Regions from separate parts of the Anoxybacillus sp. PDR2 genome, predicted to be linked through region 3. Evidence: a T-box and tRNA genes for the amino acid it is inferred to sense, from the RefSeq annotation. Region 3 holds a T-box; the other regions hold tRNA genes.
The links. A T-box is a leader RNA that pairs with one kind of tRNA and senses whether it is charged. The one in region 3 lies ahead of tyrS (tyrosine--tRNA ligase), so its partner is inferred to be a tRNA-Tyr.
Positions count from the first base shown of each region.

Region 1 (4,496 bases), 1.4 Mb from region 3:
TTTGCCATTCGTTCAACTGTATGTTCAGGCTCTATTCTATCTAAAATCGTCAGCTTATGATCTTCCACTAATTGTTTTTGCTCAAAACAAGCGCGCCTTGGCTCTGTCATTTCCTCTATATACATCCATTCACGTTGCTTTACTAAAAATTGATAATGCACGATATAATCAAGATCGATCTTCTCCCTGAGCTTCTGTTTTCGCCAAACCGTTCCCTTTATGCTACATTTTACGATTTCCGCATCCCGTTTCTGGAATAATTGCAGTTTTCTTTCAATCATTGGATCGTCTTTGCATCTCGATAATGAAACAAAGGATTGTGCCCGTTTTCTAAGCAGCTCTTCTAACTCTTTTTTCACATTGCCCACCACTTTTTCTTTTTTATTTTACATTATGTGATGGTCGGCTGATTTTTTCCATCTTTCCTTCTATTCATCAACAACTGCAATCCTTTTTTTATTTCTCGCAATACTTCTTCATCTTTTTCAATTTGTAAGGCCTCTTCTAAAATGGGCATAACATTTTCATCACCAATTTTCCCTAATGCCCAAGCTGCTGTTCCCCGGATGACTGGCCGACTATCTTCCTTTAGCAATTTTAACAAATCAGGAATGGCTGTCCGATCTTGAAAATGAGCTAATGCCAAAATAGCATTTCTTTGAATCGGCTTTTTCCCCCTCCATGCACCCGAAAGAGTCCCAAACTTTTCTCTAAACTCTCGATTCGTCATATGGAGAAGTGGCTTAAGTAATGGCTTCACCACCTCTGGATCCGGTTCCATTTCTTCGTGAAAATGAAAGTCCTTTCCTTTGTTTTCTGGGCACACTGTTTGGCAAGTATCACATCCGTATAAACGGTTGCCAATTTTTTCACGAAATTCATCTGCGATAAAACCTTTTGTCTGCGTTAAAAAAGCAATGCACCGTTGAGCGTTGAGCTGTCCCCCTTGGACAAGCGCTCCTGTCGGGCAAGCATCGAGGCATTTTGTACATGAACCACACCGATTTTCTATAGGATTATCTGGAGGAAACGGTATATTCGTGATCATTTCTCCCAAATACACATATGATCCAAACTCTGGAGTAATAATCGCACAGTTTTTGCCGCTCCAACCGATCCCGGCTCTCTCAGCCACAGCCCGATCCGCTAATTCTCCCGTATCTACCATTGATTTAACCTTTGCATTTGGCACTCTTTCTAAAATAAACTCCTTTAGCTTTAACAGACGCTCTTGCAAAATAATATGATAATCCGTTCCCCACGACGCCCTGCAAAAAATTCCGCGTTTTTCCTCTTTTGTGCTTCGAGGCGCATTTTTCATTTTCGAAGGATAAGCAAGCGCGATAGAAATAATGGATTTCGCTTCATCCAACAGCAGAGCGGGATCGGTTCTTTTTTCAATATCCGGCTCCTCAAATCCTGATTGATATCCAAGCTGTTGCTGAAGACGAAGGCGTTCCTTTAGTTCCACAAACGGATCAGCACTTGCAAAGCCAATTTTATCAATTCCGATGGTTTGGCTGTATTGAATAATATCTTCTTTCAATTTTTTCACATCCATGCTAATCCCTCCTTTCGCTAAAATATTAAATTCATGGTAAAATGAAATTAAAAACTAGAGGTGAACATATGAACATCAATATATCACAAACACTCAAGCATATCATTCCAACATTCAAAGTAGGAGTCATCACTTACAACAATATCGTAGTAGACGATTCTCCGCAAATGTTGAAGGGAAGATTGCAGCTTTTTCAAGAATCCATTTATTTTGAATGGCACGAGAAGCCTATTATTGAAATGAAAGAAATCAATGAATGGCGGCAAATTTTTAAAGCCATTGGAACTGATCCAAGTCGATATCGTCCTTCTTCAGAAAGCTTATATCGGCGTATACAAAAACAGCAATTTATTCCTTCCATTCACTCAGCTGCCGACATCAATAACTTCTTTTCCCTTTATTATAAAATACCGATCGGAATTTATGACGCCGACCAAATAAAGGGAGATATTTCGATTGAAGTCGGTACAGAGGAAGATCAATATCAGGCGATCAATGGCCGCCATGTTCAATTAGCTAAAAAACTGATTGCCAAAGATGAGCTTGGTCCATTTGGAAGCCCTATTGTAGATTCTGAACGCACGGCCGTTACATACAGTACCAAACAAGCCATACAAATCGTATACTTATCTCCAGCAATGGAGCAAACCGAGTGTGCAAAAATGATTAGCTCCATTCAAAGCATGTTCACACAGATTCATGGAGGAGAATCGACAATGAAAATCATACAATAAACGTGCATGTAAAAACAAAAAACGCAATGCCCCGTTCTCCTAAGAAACGAAACACTGCGTTGTCCCCTATGTATGTATAAATGGAGCGGGTGATGGGAATCGAACCCACGACATCAGCTTGGAAGGCTGAGGTTTTACCACTAAACTACACCCGCATAATTATCAAATTTTTCATTACAAATTTCTAGTGTCCCGATATGCCATGCCTCTTCCTCTACCAGTTCATTCTAAGATGCTTTGTGCGTCGAGGCAACTCGTCGTCTATACAATGATGTATCGCTCGCGGCTGAGGTTTTACCATTAAACTACACCCGTGCATATACTATAATAGCAACCACAGCTAAACAAAATTGTAATTTTTTGAAGCAAAAAAAGTAAAATTTTGTCGAAGCAAATTTAAAATAAAAAACAGGTCATCCCTGTTAAAATAAATGGTGCCGATGGTGGGAGTCGAACCCACACTCCCTCACGGGAACACGATTTTGAGTCGTGCGCGTCTGCCAATTCCGCCACATCGGCAAATCACAAACATCAGAACATGATATATTATACCACAAAACAAACTATTAGTCAACTAATTAAACAACAACAATTATATTCATTACATTTGATAAAGGCGGCACCCGGATTCGAACCGGGGGTAAAGGTTTTGCAGACCTCTGCCTTACCACTTGGCTATGCCGCCATCAAAGCGGAAGACGGGACTCGAACCCGCGACCCCCACCTTGGCAAGGTGGTGTTCTACCACTGAACTACTTCCGCATTTGGCTGGGGTAGCTGGATTCGAACCAACGCATCACGGAGTCAAAGTCCGTTGCCTTACCGCTTGGCTATACCCCAATCCTCTTCATATTCAAAAGGGGCGACTAGTGGGAATCGAACCCACGAATGCCAGAGCCACAATCTGGTGCGTTAACCACTTCGCCATAGCCGCCATGCTGTAAAATGGCAGGGGCAGTAGGAATCGAACCCACACCGGAGGTTTTGGAGACCTCTGTTCTACCATTAAACTATGCCCCTAACTGGTGGAGGGGGACGGATTCGAACCGCCGAACCCACAGGGAGCGGATTTACAGTCCGCCGCGTTTGGCCACTTCGCTACCCCTCCATTACTCAAAAAAGTTAAAATGCCGACTGCAGGACTTGAACCCGCAACCTACTGATTACGATTCAGTTGCTCTACCAATTGAGCTAAGTCGGCTTCATCCATAGAACTAACCATAAAAGCATATGTGTCCTGTGCCTCTTCCTCTTCAAGATATTTCAAGATGTCCAATGCGTCGAGGCAACTCGCAGTCATTTCACCGATGCTTCGCTCGTCTCTACCAATTGAGGTAGGCCGGCTTATTTCTATGAAAAATCAGCCATGACATAAGCTTTTTTGCGCTATTCTTCTAAATTATTCACCAAAGACAGCACTTTTCTCAGCAACTCATTCGCTTTATTTACAAACATTCACACAAAAATGGTGGCTCGGGACGGAATCGAACCGCCGACACAAGGATTTTCAGTCCTTTGCTCTACCGACTGAGCTACCGAGCCATACGCATTTATGGCGGTCCCGACGGGACTCGAACCCGCGATCTCCTGCGTGACAGGCAGGCATGTTAACCACTACACTACGGGACCATTTTGTTTGGTTGCGGGGGCAGGATTTGAACCTGCGACCTTCGGGTTATGAGCCCGACGAGCTACCTGGCTGCTCCACCCCGCGATGATCATTAGCTTATTAATATTGATGGCGGAGGAGGAGGGATTCGAACCCCCGCGCGCCTCTCGACGCCTCTCGGTTTTCAAGACCGACCCCTTCAGCCAGACTTGGGTACTCCTCCAAACAATTTCAAAATGGTGGACCTTGTAGGACTCGAACCTACGACCGGACGGTTATGAGCCGTCTGCTCTAACCAGCTGAGCTAAAGGTCCAAAATTCATAATATGGCGGTGGAGGGGATCGAACCCCCGACCTCACGGGTATGAACCGTACGCTCTAGCCAGCTGAGCTACACCGCCATACGTTAAATCATGGTGGAGCCTATCGGGATCGAACCGATGACCTCCTGCGTGCAAAGCAGGCGCTCTCCCAGCTGAGCTAAGGCCCCTTCGTTCCAAATGGTCGGGAAGACAGGATTCGAACCTGCGACCCCATGGTCCCAAACCATGTGCTCTACCAAGCTGAGCTACTTCCCGTATGGCGCGCTCGA
Region 1 covers NZ_CP047158.1:660,737-665,232, reverse strand. The annotation lists gene GRQ40_RS03220 (amidase domain-containing protein) at 1-359, opposite strand, end outside; gene queG (tRNA epoxyqueuosine(34) reductase QueG) at 392-1,561, opposite strand; gene GRQ40_RS03210 (B3/B4 domain-containing protein) at 1,630-2,295, shown strand; tRNA gene GRQ40_RS03205 (tRNA-Gly) at 2,377-2,450, opposite strand; tRNA gene GRQ40_RS03200 (tRNA-Leu) at 2,728-2,814, opposite strand; tRNA gene GRQ40_RS03195 (tRNA-Cys) at 2,910-2,980, opposite strand; tRNA gene GRQ40_RS03190 (tRNA-Gly) at 2,986-3,057, opposite strand; tRNA gene GRQ40_RS03185 (tRNA-Gln) at 3,061-3,135, opposite strand; tRNA gene GRQ40_RS03180 (tRNA-His) at 3,157-3,229, opposite strand; tRNA gene GRQ40_RS03175 (tRNA-Trp) at 3,242-3,315, opposite strand; tRNA gene GRQ40_RS03170 (tRNA-Tyr) at 3,319-3,403, opposite strand; tRNA gene GRQ40_RS03165 (tRNA-Thr) at 3,424-3,496, opposite strand; tRNA gene GRQ40_RS03160 (tRNA-Phe) at 3,762-3,837, opposite strand; tRNA gene GRQ40_RS03155 (tRNA-Asp) at 3,849-3,924, opposite strand; tRNA gene GRQ40_RS03150 (tRNA-Met) at 3,933-4,009, opposite strand; tRNA gene GRQ40_RS03145 (tRNA-Ser) at 4,035-4,127, opposite strand; tRNA gene GRQ40_RS03140 (tRNA-Ile) at 4,142-4,218, opposite strand; tRNA gene GRQ40_RS03135 (tRNA-Met) at 4,232-4,305, opposite strand; tRNA gene GRQ40_RS03130 (tRNA-Ala) at 4,319-4,394, opposite strand; tRNA gene GRQ40_RS03125 (tRNA-Pro) at 4,406-4,482, opposite strand; tRNA gene GRQ40_RS03120 (tRNA-Arg) at 4,485-4,496, opposite strand, start outside.
Region 1: it has a tRNA-Tyr gene. The T-box ahead of tyrS (tyrosine--tRNA ligase) is inferred to sense a tRNA for this amino acid. The anticodon was not compared.

Region 2 (4,496 bases), 660 kb from region 3:
GAGATCGAGCCAAGAAACTCTTTTTCCCAAAACAAGTGGAAAGCGATTCGCGAGCTTCACTATGTCGGTTCCACGAAAACTGGTATTCAATTTAAACATCGTTTCTGGGAAAAAGAAGGAATGTTTGGCGGTCGAACCATCTCTGATCTTCCAATTACTTATACGCAATATCCAAGCCACGGACTGGGAAGCTCTGGTCCAGGAGTTGTACTGGCCAGCTACACATGGGAAGACGATACGATACCATGGGATAGTTTAAGTGATGAAAATCGGCTAGAGTATACCCTTAAAAACTTGGCTGTTATTCATGGACAGCAGGTTTATCATGAGTTCGAAACAGGAATTAGCCATAGTTGGGTTCGTTATCCGTATTCTGGAGGGGCGTTTACGATGTTTAAGCCCGAGCAAGTCACTGAGCTTTCGCCATATATTGGTTCTCCCGAAGGAAGAGTCTATTTTGCAGGAGAACACGCTTCAACGGTTCACGGGTGGATCCAAGGGGCGATTGAGTCGGGAATTTGTACAGCATACGAAGTCCATAAAGTGCCAAAATCCTACCTTGAAGCGCAAACCACGCTAAAATAATCAGGGGGCCATATAGAAGCAACCAATGATCCAACGCGCAAACTGCAGCTTCAATAAAAATACGACTTCCCTTCAAATCGCTCAACATGTTACGATTTCAGAACTCAGAGCTATCTAAAGCAACAACTACAAAAGACCAATCGAACTAACCTGAAGCAAAAGAGCTGCTTTTGCTCATTAAAAAAGGGGGTTCCTTTTATAGGAAACCCCTTTTTTCAGCGTCCCAGGAGAGATTCGAACTCCCGACCGACGGCTTAGAAGGCCGCTGCTCTATCCTGCTGAGCTACTGGGACATCATCTTAAGCTTCTGTCACAAGCAATTTGCTATGCCTCTTTCATTTGTTCGAAAAACAGAGTAATGAGACGGTTCGTCGATCCATTGGACCGCCACAAGCGGGTGACGGGACTCGAACCCACGACATCAGCAACTCGTCACATATTCAATGACGTATCGCTCGTGGCTGAAGTTTTGCCACTAAACTGCACTCGCAACAAAGGCGGCACCCGGATTCGAACCGGGGGTAAAGGTTTTGCAGACCTCTGCCTTACCACTTGGCTATGCCGCCATCAAAGCGGAAGACGGGACTCGAACCCGCGACCCCCACCTTGGCAAGGTGGTGTTCTACCACTGAACTACTTCCGCATTTGGCTGGGGTAGCTGGATTCGAACCAACGCATCACGGAGTCAAAGTCCGTTGCCTTACCGCTTGGCTATACCCCAATCCTCTTCATATTCAAAAGGGGCGACTAGTGGGAATCGAACCCACGAATGCCAGAGCCACAATCTGGTGCGTTAACCACTTCGCCATAGCCGCCATGCTGGAAAATGGCAGGGGCAGTAGGAATCGAACCCACACCGGAGGTTTTGGAGACCTCTGTTCTACCATTAAACTATGCCCCTAACTGGTGGAGGGGGACGGATTCGAACCGCCGAACCCACAGGGAGCGGATTTACAGTCCGCCGCGTTTGGCCACTTCGCTACCCCTCCAGCTATAAAAAATGGCTCGAGACGGAATCGAACCGCCGACACAAGGATTTTCAGTCCTTTGCTCTACCGACTGAGCTATCGAGCCATGATACGATGTATATTGGTCCTATGTTTATATCGCCTTTCTCTTTCCATTCGCATCCGTACATTAAAACATGGTGCAGAACAGCTATTTTGTCAATATGACATCAGCGACGGGTCATTGATCAAACATTCCAGATAAGTTAACCATAAATCCCCTTTACTTTCCTATACAACAAAGCGAATTCACCGAAAACAGTTAAACATATGTATGTCTTTAAAATTATTGCAATAAAACTTCTATGATTCCGCTATCACTTATATGTATGACATCTAATCATGCGATATGTATAGGACGGAGGAGGAGGGATTCGAACCCCCGCGGGCTGTGACACCCCTATCGGTTTTCGAAACCGACCCCTTCAGCCAGACTTGGGTACTCCTCCATTCGATGGAGCCTATCGGGATCGAACCGATGACCTCCTGCGTGCAAAGCAGGCGCTCTCCCAGCTGAGCTAAGGCCCCAAAAATGAAACTGGTCGGGAAGACAGGATTTGAACCTGCGACCTCATGGACCCGAACCATGTGCTCTACCAAGCTGAGCTACTTCCCGCTCTAAAGCAACCGTTCACATATGAGCACTGATTACAAAGATCCTTTTGAAGCGGAAGACGGGACTCGAACCCGCGACCCCCACCTTGGCAAGGTGGTGTTCTACCACTGAACTACTTCCGCATGCTTAAAAACGTAAGCAAGTATTATTATAATAAAACAAGTGAGATTGTCAATATGATTTTTTTCAAGCCGTCACTATCTATATTTAAATAGCGACGATTTTTATTTTATATCGATACAAATAATTTGTCAATATATTTTTTAAGGAAAAACGGCCAAAAACAACCGTCACTAGCCTTTGCCTAAATTAACGCCTTAGAGCCATTCACATTCGGAATAATCTGTTTTTATGATTTTATCATACAATCGTTGTATAATGAATTTTGTACTTTTGCGCAACAAAGGGGGATCTCTATGGCTGCATTTATGCATTTGTTTGAAGCTTATCGATCACTTTGGTCCAATCGCTCGCTTAACAAAGAGGAAGAGCTGACAGAGGAAAGATGTAAGGCGCTCATTCATGAAGCGATTGAAAAAGAGCTGAGAGATGAAATGACTCATCCACGCGTTCGTCAAGCTCCAGAGGTGAAATTTCATTATGCTGTTAAACGCATTATGGCTTCGCCGTTAGCCAATGAAACAAAATTGGCGCTTATTGAACTCCATTTAGACGTGATGGAATACGTTCAGCGATAGCCTTGGACACCCTATCGCCTCCCTCTTTCCTTTGTTTGGGGAGGCTATTTTAAATACACTTTTTCAAATTCTTCCTTTGCTAACGGTTTTCCCAGAACATATCCTTGAATTTCATCACAATGAAGAGAACGAAGAATTTGCAGCTGTTGAAATGTTTCCACGCCTTCAGCAATCACGCGCAGCTTCAAATTTTTCGCTAAACCGATAACGGAAGCGACAATCGCTTGATCTTCCTCCGTTTGCGCAATTCCATCAATAAATACTTTGGCGATCTTTAAACGATGAATCGGAAATTTACGCAAATAGCTAAGAGAGCTATAACCTGTTCCAAAATCATCAATGGAAATATGAACTCCTAACGCTTTCAGCTGTTTAAGCTTTTGAATCGTGTGTTGCTCATTAAAAATGGCCACTCCTTCTGTGATTTCCAGATCCACGCTGTCTGCTGTCAAATTTGTTTTCTTCAAAATGGCCGTAATCTGTTCAACCAGCTTTTCCTGTAAAAACTGCTTAGGCGAGATATTGACACTGATTCTGAGCGCTCGTCCTGTCTGCTCATTCCATTGCTTCACTTGCCGGCACGCTTCTTCCATCACCCACTCGCCAATGGCGATAATCTGCCCTGTTTCTTCTGCAACAGGAATAAACATATGCGGAGGAATCAAGCCCATTTGCGGATGATGCCAACGAATCAGCGCCTCCATGCCTATCATTTGACCTGTAGCGATATCAAGTTGCGGTTGATAAAAAAGAGTAAATTCCCTCTGTTCAATTGCCTGATAGATCGCTGTTTCAATTATTGTTTTTTGCATGATTCCTTGATCCATTTTGCCATTAAAAAATTGATATTGGTTCTTTCCTTGTTCTTTAGCGCGAGATAACGCAATGTCTGCCTTTTTCATCAGAGATTCTCCTGTTTCTCCATCATATGGAAAAACAGCGATTCCCATACTCATAGAAACACGCATTTCCAGATCGTTAACCGGCAAAGGCTGTTTAGAAACAGATAAAATCGATTCAACGATCGAACGAAGCTGTTGGAGCTTATACACCGGCGAAACAATTAAGGCGAATTCATCGCCTCCCTGTCGCCCGATGACATCTGTTGGTCGAAGTGACTGCTTTAACCATTCTGTCATTTTCACCATAAGAGCATCCCCCGCTCGATGGCCAAAATAATGATTTACCTGCTTAAAACGATCTAAATCAATGAATATAACAGCGAGCAAATGATGCTGTTGCTTCGCTTCCTGAAGCGCCTGCTCAAGCGCCGCAATAAACGCACTTCGATTGAGCAGACGTGTTAAACAATCATGCCTCGCCAAATAAAGCAATTCCTCGGTCTTTCTTTCTGATTCCGTTGTCTGATTGACCAGCTTTTGCTCCAATCCTCTATTTAAAAGCTGCATGCTCCTAAATAATCGCGTACTCTCATACAAAGCAACAGCCTGCCGCATTATAACAAAGACGCCAATAGCCATAAAAATCACAGCAATCTCTCTAGCCTCACGCGCTTCTTCATGCAAAATGAAGAAAAAAATCGAAGGAATGAACGCCATATATAAGAACAGAACTTTAAATGACAAGAGA
Region 2 covers NZ_CP047158.1:2,403,808-2,408,303, forward strand. The annotation lists gene GRQ40_RS11440 (flavin monoamine oxidase family protein) at 1-585, shown strand, start outside; tRNA gene GRQ40_RS11445 (tRNA-Arg) at 805-878, opposite strand; tRNA gene GRQ40_RS11450 (tRNA-Arg) at 978-1,075, opposite strand; tRNA gene GRQ40_RS11455 (tRNA-Cys) at 1,081-1,151, opposite strand; tRNA gene GRQ40_RS11460 (tRNA-Gly) at 1,157-1,228, opposite strand; tRNA gene GRQ40_RS11465 (tRNA-Gln) at 1,232-1,306, opposite strand; tRNA gene GRQ40_RS11470 (tRNA-His) at 1,328-1,400, opposite strand; tRNA gene GRQ40_RS11475 (tRNA-Trp) at 1,413-1,486, opposite strand; tRNA gene GRQ40_RS11480 (tRNA-Tyr) at 1,490-1,574, opposite strand; tRNA gene GRQ40_RS11485 (tRNA-Phe) at 1,587-1,659, opposite strand; tRNA gene GRQ40_RS11490 (tRNA-Ser) at 1,952-2,041, opposite strand; tRNA gene GRQ40_RS11495 (tRNA-Ala) at 2,048-2,120, opposite strand; tRNA gene GRQ40_RS11500 (tRNA-Pro) at 2,132-2,208, opposite strand; tRNA gene GRQ40_RS11505 (tRNA-Gly) at 2,259-2,330, opposite strand; gene GRQ40_RS11510 (hypothetical protein) at 2,625-2,906, shown strand; gene GRQ40_RS11515 (putative bifunctional diguanylate cyclase/phosphodiesterase) at 2,951-4,496, opposite strand, start outside.
Region 2: it has a tRNA-Tyr gene. The T-box ahead of tyrS (tyrosine--tRNA ligase) is inferred to sense a tRNA for this amino acid. The anticodon was not compared.

Region 3 (4,496 bases):
ATGAACGCCAATTCCGCAAAACATTTGACGAAGCTGGAAAAATGGCTGGTAAACACGGTGAAAACTTCATGATTCTTCTTGAATCTCGCCTTGACAACCTTGTTTACCGTTTAGGCCTTGCGCGTACACGTCGTCAAGCTCGCCAATTAGTGAACCATGGCCACATTCTAGTAAATGGAGGCCGTGTAGATATTCCATCGTATCGCGTGAAACCAGGACAAACTATTTCTGTTCGCGAAAAATCTCGCAACCTTCAAATCATTAAAGAAGCGTTAGAGGTTAACAACTTCGTTCCTGATTACTTAACATTAGATGCTGAAAAATTAGAAGGAACATACACTCGTTTCCCTGAACGCTCTGAGCTGCCAGCTGAAATTAACGAGGCATTGATCGTTGAGTTCTACTCTCGTTAATGTGAAAAATCCCTCTGGAGTATTCCAGAGGGATTTTGTTTACTATGATTTATATTGGATCAAATGGTACTTTTTCTTACCGCGTCGGATTACGGTAAACTGTCCTTCCACACGGTCCTCTTTTGTCAAGACTTTATTCACATCCTGGACCCTTTCGCCATTCACATAAATCGCGCCATTTGTTAAATCCTCACGCGCCTGTCGTTTCGATGAAACAATTCCGCTCGTGACAAGAAGTTCAAGAAGAGACACTTCCTCAGCTTCTCCTGTATACTCGAATGATGGAACATCGTGGAATCCTTGTCTAATCTCATCTGCTGTCAACTCAGAAATGCTGCCGCTAAATAAGGCCTCGGAAATTTTAATGGCTTGCCGCAGCGCCTCTTCTCCATGTACAAGCTTTGTCACTTCCTCCGCCAATGCTTTTTGCGCTGTGCGTTTTTCTGGCGCTTCCTGTAATTCCTTCTCTAGCTGTTCAATTTCCTCTTTTGTTAAGAATGTGAAATACTTCAAGTATTTGATCACATCCCGATCATCTGTATTAATCCAGAACTGGTAAAACTCATATGGAGACGTCTTTTCTTTATCAAGCCAGACAGCGCCGCTTTCCGTTTTACCAAACTTTGTTCCATCCGCCTTCGTGACTAAAGGAAGCGTCAAGCCAAATGCCTTCGCTTCTTCTTCCGTCTTGCGGATTAATTCTAATCCTGCTGTAATATTCCCCCATTGGTCGCTTCCGCCAATTTGCAGCCTGCAATTTTCATTTTGATATAGCTTTAGGAAATCAAAGGATTGCAAAATCATATAGCTGAATTCTGTAAAAGAAATGCCCGTTTCAATTCTCGATTGAACAGATTCCTTCGCAAGCATGTAGTTTAAGCCAAAGTTTTTTCCGACATCCCGCAAAAACGAAATAACATCCAAAGAACGAGTCCAGTCATAGTTGTTCGCAATTTTCGCTGGATTTTCGGCCGTATCAAAATCTAAAAAGCGAGATAGCTGTTCTTTGATTTTTTCGCTCCATTGCTGTACAATCTCTTTTTCGTTCAATGAGCGCTCGCTTTTCCTTCCGCTTGGATCACCAATGAGGCCGGTTGCTCCACCAACGAGCGCAATAGGAAAATGTCCTGCCTGCTGAAATCTTCTTAAAGTCAAAATCGGTAATAAATGGCCGATATGCAGGCTATCAGCTGTCGGATCAAATCCGCAATATAAGCTGATTTTCTCTTCAGATAATAATTTTTCTAGTCCTTCGTGATCTGTGACTTGATTGATAAGCCCACGCCACTCTAATTCATGAAGTAAATTCATGCGCTTCACCTCTCCATAAAAATTAAAAACTCGTCCCTCCACATTGAAGGGACGAGTGTTGATCGCGGTACCACCCTACTTAGAGAGCATTCTGCTCCCTCGCTTGTTTGGATAACGGCCTCTCACCGTCTTTTGCTACTAAGCATTCGCAGAGCCGTTCACAAAAGAAGCTCCAGGAGGTAATTCGCGTCTACCTTTGCACTGGTTCACACCAACCACCAGCTCTCTGAAACAGGGAGATAAACACTACTCATTCCTGTCATCGCTTAAATCATTCATTTTAGGATATACATGTTTTTACCACAATCCATTTGAATTGTCAAATATGATCGCAAAAAAGGACAAAAAGTCATAATATTTGACATTTTATATGATATAATAAAACTAATTTTTATTCCCTTACATTTGCCGTTACGTTAGCTCTCCAACCGAACGTCTTTTGCTGCATGATTGTGTAAAAGCCTTTACATGGAACAATTCGCTCCATCTATTCGTGAAGGATGGACTTCATGAACCGGGAAAGATGGATTCATTAGCATGCTTGTGGCGTAAGATCAAATCGGCTCACCCGTTGTCCTTGTGCTGCACGAAACCAAAAACTCACGGTCGAAAGGCAAGTCGGTCATCTTCTGCTCACACAAGGATAAATGTTGAGGCGTCCATATTGCGTCATGCTCAACTTATACTGGGACATTCACATATTTTTTAAGACATACTTGATTTTTATGGAGGCAAACATGGAACAGCCAAGACAACCGTTTTCCCTGCAAAAAGCGTTGCGAAACCTATATATCACGTATGAAATTGTGTGGAATGTTTTTCTTGTGTTCATTATTTTGCTTATTTGCGCTGCCTGCTTTGCTTTCGGAGTCGGTGCTGGTTACTTTGCCTCTTTAGTAAAAAATATGCCGGTTCCATCGTATAAAGAAATGAAAAAGGATATTTACAACTATGAAGAAACGACCCATATTTATTTTGCTAATCAGGTATACTTAGGCAGCTTCCGTTCCGATTTAGAGAGAGAGGAAGTGTCGTTAAAAGAGGTGTCCCCCTATGTTATTCAAGCGATTATCGCTACAGAGGATGAATACTTTTATACGCATCGCGGCGTAGTTCCAAAAGCAATTGCGCGCGCTTTGTTTCAAGAAGCAACGAATTCCTCCATGCGCACAGGCGGCAGCACGCTGACACAACAGCTTGTCAAAAATCAAATTTTGACAAACGAGGTATCTTTTGAACGCAAAGCCAAAGAAATTTTGCTTGCCCTCCGACTTGAACACTTTTTCAAAAAAGAAGAGATTTTAGAAGCGTATTTAAATGTGGTTCCATTCGGGAGAAATTCATCCGGCCACAATGTTGCCGGCATTCAAGCAGCGGCAAAAGGGATTTTTGGCATTGACGCAAAAGATTTAAACCTGGCGCAGGCCGCTTTTTTGGCAGGTCTTCCACAAAGCCCATTCGGTTACACTCCGTTTACGAGCGATGGGCAAGTAAAAAAAGATCTTTCTCCAGCTCTGGAACGAATGAAGTTTGTATTAAAGCGAATGAAAAGATTAGGCTATATTTCTCAAAGCCAATACGAAGAGGCTTTGAAATATAAGATTGCACAACATTTTGCACCGCCGCAGCCATCGCCATTTGAAAAATATCCATGGCTTACAATGGAGATCGAACAGCGATCAAAAGATATTTTAGCAGCTGTTTTAGCGCAAAAAGATGGTTATGAGAAAAAAGATTTACAAAACAATGCTCCCCTTTATCAGGAATATATAGCGAAAGCAGAAAAGCAACTGCGGCAAAATGGATACGATATTTATACGACCGTTGATCAAGATATTTACGATCGCATGCAATCGATCGTCGCCAAGTATCCGTATTTCGGCCATGACGTGATCAGAACAGAAACCAATCAAGCGGGGCAAACCGTTCAGAAGACCGAACCGGTGGAAGTTGGAGCCATGCTCATTGAAAATAAAACAGGAAGAATCATCAGTTTTGTCGGCGGTCGAGACTACCACCGCCAGCAATTAAATCATGCGACGCAAGCCTATCGTTCAAATGGCTCCACAATGAAACCGCTTTTAGTTTATGCGCCAGCTATGGAAATGGGGGTTGTTCAGCCTGGTTCTGTCATTCCCGATGTAGATCTGTACGTTTCGACACCGAGCGGCCCATATCGTCCGAAAAACGCCGATCGCCGTACGCACGGGCTTGTATCCGTGCGACAATCTTTGCAGTATTCCTACAATATTCCGGCTGTCAGAACCTACATGAGAACGATTCATCAACGGCCGATCGCCTATTTAGAAAAAATGGGATTTACCAGCCTGACCCAATCGGATGCCTCCAACCTCTCGTTAGCTCTCGGAGCTTTAACAAAAGGGGTAACGGTCGAAGAGAACGTGAATGCATATGCGACCTTCGGCAACTCTGGAGCGTTTGTCGATGCTTATTTAATTGAAAAAATCGTCGCTAAAAACGGGGAAATCGTCTATCAACATCATAGCACTCCTATTCCCGTCTTCTCCCCGCAAACTTCCTATTTAATGATCGATATGATGCGCGATGTTATTCGCCAAGGTACAGCGGCATCCCTTCCGTCATTTTTAAAATTTCAAGCTGACTGGGCGGGAAAAACAGGGACGGGACAAGACAATAAGGACGCGTGGTTTGTCGCTACTAATCCTAATGTCACGTTTGGCGTTTGGATGGGCTATGATACACCTGCTCCATTGGAACAAACATATAAAGGGCTTTCTTACAGTAAACGAA
Region 3 covers NZ_CP047158.1:3,064,898-3,069,393, forward strand. The annotation lists gene rpsD (30S ribosomal protein S4) at 1-413, shown strand, start outside; gene tyrS (tyrosine--tRNA ligase) at 456-1,724, opposite strand; T-box leader at 1,769-1,996, opposite strand; gene GRQ40_RS14740 (transglycosylase domain-containing protein) at 2,462-4,496, shown strand, end outside.